DNA from 2 places in the Streptomyces nigra genome. Region 2 is predicted to be linked to the other one. Evidence: riboswitches for the same ligand, from Rfam matches in the RefSeq annotation. Region 2 holds a riboswitch; the other holds the start of a gene.

Region 1 (4,410 bases), 4.2 Mb from region 2:
GTGGACGGGTAGGTGATCATCAGCACGGCGAGCTCGTCACGGTGCTTCTCGATCTTCGCCCGCAGGTCCTCGACGTCGATCTCGCCGTCCTCGGCGGTCTTGACGACGACGACCTTCATACCGGCCATCACGGCGCTGGCGGCGTTCGTGCCGTGTGCGGAGGACGGGATCAGACAGACGGTGCGCTGCTCGTCGCCGTTGGCCCGGTGGTAGCCGCGTACGGCGAGCAGACCGGCCAGCTCGCCCTGTGAACCGGCGTTCGGCTGGAGCGAGACCTTGTCGTAGCCGGTGACCTCGGCGAGACGCTCCTCCAGCTCACGGATGAGCGTGAGGTAGCCCTCCGCCTGCTCGGCGGGCGCGAACGGGTGCAGCTGGCCGAACTCGGGCCAGGTGACCGGCTCCATCTCGGTCGTCGCGTTGAGCTTCATCGTGCAGGAGCCCAGCGGGATCATGCCGCGGTCCAGCGCGTAGTCCCGGTCGGCGAGCCGGCGCAGGTAGCGCAGCATCGCGGTCTCGGAGCGGTGCTGGTGGAAGACGGGGTGCGTCAGATACTCGTCGCCGCGCAGCAGCGCGCCGGGCAGCCCCTCGCCGGCCGACGCGTCCAGCGCGTCGATCCGGCCCTCGACGCCGAACGCCTTCCACACGGCGGAGACCTGGGCGCGGGTGGTGGTCTCGTCGCAGGCGACCGACACGTGGTCGGCGTCGACGAGGCGCAGGTTCACCCCGTGGTCCCGGGCGGCGGCGACGATGTCGGCGGCCTTGCCGGGCACCCGGGCGGTCACGGTGTCGAAGAACGAGCCGTGCAGGACCTCGACCCCGCCGGCCGACAGGCCCGCGGCGAGGATCGTGGCGTAGCGGTGGGTGCGGGCGGCGATGCCCTTCAGGCCGTCCGGGCCGTGGTAGACGGCGTACATGCCGGCCATCACGGCGAGCAGCACCTGGGCGGTACAGATGTTGCTGGTGGCCTTCTCACGGCGGATGTGCTGCTCACGGGTCTGCAGCGCGAGGCGGTACGCCTTGTTGCCGTCGGCGTCGACGGACACACCGACGAGGCGGCCGGGCAGGCTGCGCGCGAACTTCTCGCGGACCGCCATGTAACCGGCGTGCGGCCCGCCGAAGCCCATCGGGACACCGAACCGCTGCGTGGTGCCGACCGCGATGTCCGCGCCGAGCTCGCCGGGCGACTTCAGCAGCGTGAGCGCCAGCAGGTCCGCGGCGACGGTCACCAGGGCGCCCAGCCCATGGGCCTGCTCGATGACGGGCGTGAGGTCCCGTACGGCCCCGGAGGCGCCCGGGTACTGCAGGAGCACGCCGTTGATCTCGCGCTCGGCGACCTCGGCGGGGATGCCCTCGCTGAGGTCGGCGACCACGACCTCCATGCCGGTGGGCTCGGCGCGGGTCTGGATCACGGCGATGGTCTGCGGAAGGGCGTCCGCGTCGATTAGGAAGAGGCCCTTCTTGTTCTTGCCCATGCGCAGCGACAGGGCCATGGCCTCGGCGGCCGCGGTGCCCTCGTCGAGCAGGGAGGCGCCGGACGTCGGCAGCCCGGTGAGGTCGGCGACCATCGTCTGGAAGTTCAGCAGGGCCTCGAGCCGGCCCTGGGAGATCTCGGGCTGGTACGGCGTGTACGCCGTGTACCAGGCCGGGTTCTCCATGACGTTGCGCAGGATGACCGGCGGGGTGAACGTCCCGTAGTAGCCGAGCCCGACCATCGAGTCCAGGACCTGGTTCCGGTCGGCGAGCGAGCGCAGCTCGGCCAGCACCTCGGCCTCGGTGCGGGCACCGGGCAGGTCGAGGGCGTCGGCGTTCTTGATCACGTCCGGGACCGCGGCAGCGGTCAGCTCGTCGAGCGAGCCGTACCCGACATGGGCGAGCATCTTGGCCCGCGCCTCGGAATCGGGACCGATGTGACGCTGCTCGAAGGGAATCCCTTGCTCGAGCTCGGAGAGCGGAATGCGATGGGCGGTCATTGCGGAGGCCTCCATGGTCTGACGCGACCTTCGAGGGGCACCACGGCGCGGGTGCCCGGACGGCCTCCCCCTCTGTCATCTCAACCTGAGAGCTTCACCGGGGCGCCCTGAGGGCCCCGGCTTTCACCGTCGGTGAGGGCGGGAGCCGTCGACACCCGCCCTGCTTTCCAGAGTGACCTCGTCCGTGCGGTACGTGTGCCTGAGAGATTCCGGGGAGGATTTGCTCCTTCGGCGCCTCCGGCGATCTCCGGAGGACTCTCCCGCACGGGGTCAGCAGCCGCTGCCAAGCCTACCAGCGGGGGCACCGCACGGACCTTCGAGTGGCCGCCGTCACGGATCTGCCTTTTCGTAGTGCTTACGGATGACTTGCGACCAAGTGGAGGGACCGTGCAGACCGACATCGATCCGCGCAACCTGATCGGCCGCAAGGCCTTCGACCGCAACGGCACCAAGATCGGCACCATCGACGAGGTGTACCTGGACGACGCGACCGGCGTACCGGAGTGGGCGGCGATACGCACCGGCCTCTTCTCCCGCGACGCCTTCGTCCCCCTGGAGCCCAGCGAACTGGTGGAGGGCGCCCTGCACGTCCCCTTCGACCGGGCCCTGATCAAGGACGCCCCCGACTTCGGCGTGGGCCGCCACCTCTCCCCCGAGCAGGAACTCCAGCTCTACCACCACTACGGCCTCGACGTGGCCCCGCCGGGCCCCCCACCCCCCGACATCGACTTCGGCACCCTGGCCCCTCGAACCCCCGAACTCCCCCGAACCCCCCACCCCCACACCTGACCCCCACCCTGCCGCTGGGCCGCATGCCCCGTAGCTGCGAGCCAGCGGGAGGCCTCAGCCGTAGCTGAGGGCAGTCGTGCCGCAGGGGCGGCACGGTTGGGCGCAGCGGCACCCGTAGGCGCGGCCCAGCACCACGCCCCTGGCAGCAACGCTGGCGACCCCCGGCCCACCCAGCTGAGGGCAGTCGTGGTGGGCGCAGCGACACCCCATAAGCGCGGGCACAGCGCCCCGCGCCACTACCCCGGCGCCACAGGCGTCTCCGCCGCAACCAACGGCAACGGCTCCGCCACCTCCAACGCCGGGTCATCGACCCGAAACGTCCGCACCCGCCCCGGCCCCGACTCCGGCGTCTCGAACCGCACCGTCACCCGTCCGACCCCACTCCCCTGCACCCACCCGTGCCCGTACTCGGCATGCCGCACATCGTGCCCCGCATGCCACCGCCGCTCGGCCGGCTGCGGCTGCGCCTCCCCCTCGGCGTCACCGTCCCGATCCCCCTCCACAGCGGCCCCAGAAGTACCGAGAGCCTCCTCAGCCACAGCACCACCCCCGCCGAGGTCGTCCCCTCCACGGCCACCTCCCCAGCCGCCTGAGCGAACAAGTCCTCCTGCGTGAAGTCGGCCAGCCCACTCACCCCGACCCCCAGCAACCGCACACCCCCGGTCGTATCCACCCCCTCCAGCAACCGCGCCGCGGCCTCCCGCACCACCGCCGGATCATCCGTGGGCCCCCGCAACGTCTCCGACCGCGTCAGCGTCGAGAAGTCGTACCGCCGCACCTTCAGCACAATGGTGCGCCCCGAAAGGCCGGCCCCCGCAACCGCCGCACACACCGGTCGGCAAGCCGCTGCACCTCCAGCCCCACCCGCACCCGGTCATGGATGTCCACGTCGTACGTGTCCTCGACCGAGACGGACTTCGCCTCCCGCTCGGCCACCACGGGCCGCTCGTCGTGCGCGAGCGCCATCGCGTACAGGGCGTGCCCGTGCGCCTTCCCCAGCAGCCGCACCAGCTCGTCCTCACCCGCCTCGGCGATCTCCTCGACGGTGTGGATCCCGGCCCGCCGCAGATGGTCCCCGGTCGCCGGCCCCACCCCCGGCAGGACCCGCACGGACATCGGCCCGAGGAGCCCCCGCTCGGTCCCCGGTTCGATCAGCACCAGCCCGTCCGGCTTGGCCTCCTCCGAGGCGATCTTCGCGACCATCTTCGAGGCGGCCAGCCCCACCGACCCGGCGAGCCCGGTGGCCGCCCGTATGTCGGAGCGCAGCTTCCCCCCCACCAGCCGGGCGGACTCGGCGTCCCAGGCCACTCCCCCGGCCTCCAGGTCGACGAACGCCTCGTCCAGGCTCAACGGCTCCACCAGCGGCGACAGCTCCCGCAGCAGACCCATCACCCGCTCGCTGACATCCCGGTAGATCCGGAAGCGAGGCACGAGATACGCGGCGTTGGGCGCGAGCCGCCGCGCCTGCGCCATCGGCATGGCGGAGTGCACCCCGAAGATCCGGGCCTCGTACGAGGCCGTGGCGACCACCCCGCGAGGCCCGAGCCCGCCCACGATCACGGCCTTCCCGCGCAGGCTCGGCTTGGACGCCTGTTCCACCGACGCGTAGAAGGCATCCATGTCGAGGTGCAGGATGGTGGGCGCGTTTCTC
Region 2 (4,410 bases):
GCCTGTCGTCCGGATCGGTCCGGCGTCGCGGGGCGCCGGACCGCTCGTCGAAAATCTCGGGGACCACGCGTCCGGGATCTCAGGGCTCGCGTGTGTAGAACGGGCGGACCTTGGCGCGCATCCAGTCGATGACCGGGTCCTGGGCCACGTCGAGGAGGACCAGGTTGACCGGCCAGCGCACCGGCACACGGCCGAGGGCGCGGCCCAGGGCGTCCATCGGGGCGGCCCGCAAGTCGCCCTCCCACTGCGTCAGTTCGACGCCGACGAACAGCACCGGCTCGCCGTCCTCGATCGCGCCGAGACAGCGGCGGGCGGTGGCGACGACGCCGATCGCGGCGAACTCGGCGGACGCCGCGGACAGGAAGTCGACCGGGTCGTCCTGCCAGTCGGGCTCGTAGAGCTTGACGCGGCCTCCGGAGGCGAAGCCGTCCAGCGGGGTACGGCCCGCCCGGCACACCTCGGCCACCGCGGCCGGGGGCAGCGGCACGCCGACCACTCCGCCCGGGTTGACCGCGATGCCCACGTGCGGCGGCAGCCCGCGGGCGAACTCCACGGCCGGGGCGACGGTGTACGCCATGTGGGAGCCGACGACCTGCCGGAACTGCTCCTCTGAGGAGAACACCGGGACATAGCCCTGGCCGTCGATCTCCATGCCGGGCAGGTCGAGCGGACCGCTGTCCGGGCCGCCGCCGTTGGGCAGCGGCACCCAGACGAAGCTGCGGCCCAGCACCTCCACGATCCGGCCGCCGGCCGACGGCTGGCCGAGGGAGGCCGAGAGCACCTCCTCCAGTTCGTTGCCGGGCCAGCCGCCGTGCGGGTGGAGGGGAGAGCCTGCCGGGAAGTCCGCGGGGAGATCCGCTGCGAAGTCCATCTGTCTGTGACCGCCTGCTGTGAATCACGTCTGAGGGTCGAAAGGCTACCGGGACCCGGCCCCGCCCGGCCGGGCCCGGGTCAGCCCGTGAACCCGATCCGGCGCAGGGTGCCGGCCGCGTCCCGGTCGAGCAGCACCGCGGAGCCGCAGCCCCGGGGCAGCTCACCGCTGTCGACGGCGCGCAGCAGCCGGGCGGCGGCGCGCCGGTGACGCAGGAAGGCGTACCGGGAGACGCCCCGGCCGCGCTCGCGCTGCCCCTCCAGAGCGGTGTCCGGGTCGACGTCGAGCACCAGCAGGTGCAGGACGCCGCCGCGGCGCCGGGCGGCCCGGGCCAGCCAGCCGCGCACCCACGCCTGGGTGCCGCAGTCGTGCACGACGACCCCGCCGCCGCGGCGGACGGCGCGGCGCAGCCCGGCGTAGTGGGAGAGACGGACCAGGGGACGGTAGAGGGCGTAGGGCAGGAAACCGGGCATCCGGGCGTCCCAGCGGTCCCGGGTGTCCTGGGAGTCGACGCGCGGGCCGCGGACGGTCCGCCGCATCAGGGTGGACTTGCCGCTGCCGGGCAGGCCGGTGATCACGACGAGGTCGCGGGGGCCGAAGAGCAGGGCGGTCGGGCCGCGGCCCGACCGCTCGCGCAGGTCCCGCACCACCGGCGCGGGACGCGTCCGGGCCTCGACGGCCGAGGCCCCCGGCTGCCCGGGCAGGGCGATGCCCGACGTGGTGGCGTACGCCGTGGTGCGCTTCACCGTCATCGTCCTCCTCCGCATACAGGCTTCCCCATCCCCACCGAGCGTAAAGAGAAGGTAATGGAGGATCCTCTCTGTTTTCGTTCGCTTACTGCCACAGGCCGGTTACAGATGTGGCCTGGGGCAGACGGGGCCGGGCATGCGATGATGGCGGCGCCAACTGCATACCGGCCGTTTGAATCCGCGCGGGAGAGTCCCCGGCTGTACGCCGCCGGGGCGCCGAAGGAGCAAGTCCCTCCCTTGAATCTCTCAGGCCCCGTTACCGCGCGGGCGAGGCACATCTGAAAAGCGGGCCGCCGTCGCCGGTGGTCCCACCCAAGGTGCAAGTCATGCCCACGCGCGGTCATGACGAACCTCTCAGGTTCCGATGACAGATGGGGAGGAACGACCGCCCGTCATGCCTTGGGAGACGACCGACCGATGAGCAGTTCCGAACCGCGCCGTACCGCCCTGGACGCCCTGCACCGCTCGCTGGGCGCCACCATGACCGACTTCGCCGGCTGGGACATGCCCCTGCGCTACGGCTCCGAGCGCGACGAGCACAACGCGGTGCGCACCCGCGCCGGCCTGTTCGACCTCTCGCACATGGGCGAGATCACGGTCACCGGCGCCCAGGCGGCCGCCTTCCTGAACCACGCCCTGGTGGGCAACATCGCCTCCGTCGGGGTGGGCCGCGCCCGCTACACCATGATCTGCCGGGCCGACGGCGGCATCCTGGACGACCTGATCGTCTACCGGCTCGACGAGACCGAGTACATGGTCGTCGCCAACGCCTCCAACGCCCAGGTCGTGCTCGACGCGCTGACCGAGCGGGTGGCCGGCTTCGACGCCGAGGTCCGCGACGACCGTGACGCGTACGCGCTGATCGCCGTCCAGGGCCCCGAGTCCCCCGGCATCCTGAAGTCGCTCACCGACGCCGATCTGGACGGCCTGAAGTACTACGCCGGCCTGCCCGGCACCGTCGCCGGCGTGCCCGCCCTGATCGCCCGCACGGGCTACACCGGCGAGGACGGCTTCGAGCTGTTCGTGAAGCCGGAGCACGCCGTGGAGCTGTGGCAGGCGCTCACCGAGGCCGGTCAGGGCGTCGGCCTGGTCCCCTGCGGCCTGTCCTGCCGTGACACGCTCCGCCTGGAGGCGGGCATGCCGCTGTACGGCAACGAGCTGTCGACCTCGCTCACCCCCTTCGACGCCGGCCTCGGCCGGGTGGTGAAGTTCGAGAAGGAGGGCGACTTCGTCGGGCGCGAGGCGCTCCAGGCGGCCGCCGCCAAGGCCGAGACGAACCCGCCGCGCGTCCTGGTCGGCCTGGTCGCCGAGGGCCGCCGCGTGCCGCGCTCCGGGTACCCGGTCGTCGCCGGCGGCGAGGTCATCGGCGAGGTGACCTCCGGCGCCCCCTCCCCCACCCTGGGCAAGCCGATCGCCATGGCCTACGTCGACGCCGCGCACGCGGCGCCGGGCACCCCCGGGGTCGGCGTGGACATCCGCGGCAGCCACGAGCCCTACGAGGTCGTGGCGCTGCCGTTCTACAAGCGGCAGAAGTAGGAACCGCGCGCGGCACGAGCCGCGCCGCGCGTACAGACTGGCAGGGCGGCGTGCGACCGCGCACGTCCGCCGCCATGTCCGCCGTCCCAGTCGTCTCAGTCCCCCTTCATCAGCACTGACGCGTGTACAGGAGAATTCAGGCCATGAGCAACCCCCAGCAGCTGCGTTACAGCAAGGAGCACGAGTGGCTCGCGACCGCCGAGGACGGCGTCGCCACGGTCGGCATCACCGAGTTCGCGGCCAACGCGCTCGGCGACGTCGTCTACGCCCAGCTCCCCGAGGTCGGCTCGACCGTGACCGCGGGTGACACCTGCGGCGAACTGGAGTCGACGAAGTCCGTCTCCGACCTGTACTCCCCGGTCACCGGCGAGGTCACCGAGATCAACGAGGACGTGGTGAACGACCCGGCCCTGGTGAACTCGGCCCCCTTCGAGGGCGGCTGGCTGTTCAAGGTGCGCGTCACGGAGGAGCCGGCCGACCTGCTCTCCGCAGACGAGTACGACGCCCACACCGCCGGCTGAGGAGCCCGTACCCCCCATGTCTGAGAACTCCCTTCTGAACACGCCCCTGCACGAGCTGGACCCGGCGGTCGCCGCGGCGCTCGACGCCGAGCTGGAGCGTCAGCAGTCCACCCTCGAGATGATCGCGTCGGAGAACTTCGCCCCGGTCGCCGTCATGGAGGCGCAGGGCTCGGTCCTGACGAACAAGTACGCCGAGGGCTACCCCGGCCGGCGCTACTACGGCGGCTGCGAGCACGTCGACGTCGCCGAGCAGATCGCCATCGACCGGGTGAAGGAGCTGTTCGGCGCCGAGTACGCCAATGTCCAGCCGCACTCGGGCGCCTCGGCCAACCAGGCGGCGCTGTTCGCGCTGGCCCAGCCCGGCGACACCATCCTGGGCCTGGACCTGGCGCACGGCGGCCACCTCACCCACGGGATGCGGCTGAACTTCTCCGGCAAGCAGTTCCAGGTGGTCGCGTACCACGTGGACCCGGAGAGCGGTCTGGTCGACATGGACGAGGTGGAGCGCCTCGCCAAGGAGCACCGCCCGAAGGTGATCATCGCGGGCTGGTCGGCGTACCCGCGCCAGCTGGACTTCGCGGCCTTCCGCCGGATCGCCGACGAGACCGGCGCCTACCTGTGGGTGGACATGGCCCACTTCGCGGGCCTGGTCGCGGCGGGGCTGCACCCCAACCCGGTGCCGCACGCCGACGTGGTCACCTCCACCACCCACAAGACGCTCGGCGGGCCGCGC

What was found. A riboswitch is a leader RNA that binds a small molecule or an ion and turns the genes downstream of it on or off. The one in region 2 is predicted to bind glycine.
Region 1: linked by a shared signal. The riboswitch ahead of gcvP (aminomethyl-transferring glycine dehydrogenase) and the one ahead of gcvT (glycine cleavage system aminomethyltransferase GcvT) in region 2 are both predicted to bind glycine.

What each region holds. Positions count from the first base shown of each region.
Region 1 is NZ_CP029043.1:1,057,223-1,061,632, forward strand. Features, by position in the region: gene gcvP (aminomethyl-transferring glycine dehydrogenase) at 1-1,970, opposite strand, end outside; glycine riboswitch at 2,148-2,243, opposite strand; gene DC008_RS04915 (PRC-barrel domain-containing protein) at 2,358-2,759, shown strand; partial or broken gene DC008_RS04920 (DNA polymerase IV) at 2,996-4,410, opposite strand, start outside.
Region 2 is NZ_CP029043.1:5,260,643-5,265,052, reverse strand. Features, by position in the region: gene DC008_RS24530 (enhanced serine sensitivity protein SseB) at 80-871, opposite strand; gene DC008_RS24525 (AAA family ATPase) at 952-1,623, opposite strand; glycine riboswitch at 1,794-1,892, shown strand; glycine riboswitch at 1,893-2,001, shown strand; gene gcvT (glycine cleavage system aminomethyltransferase GcvT) at 2,038-3,156, shown strand; gene gcvH (glycine cleavage system protein GcvH) at 3,300-3,677, shown strand; gene glyA (serine hydroxymethyltransferase) at 3,694-4,410, shown strand, end outside.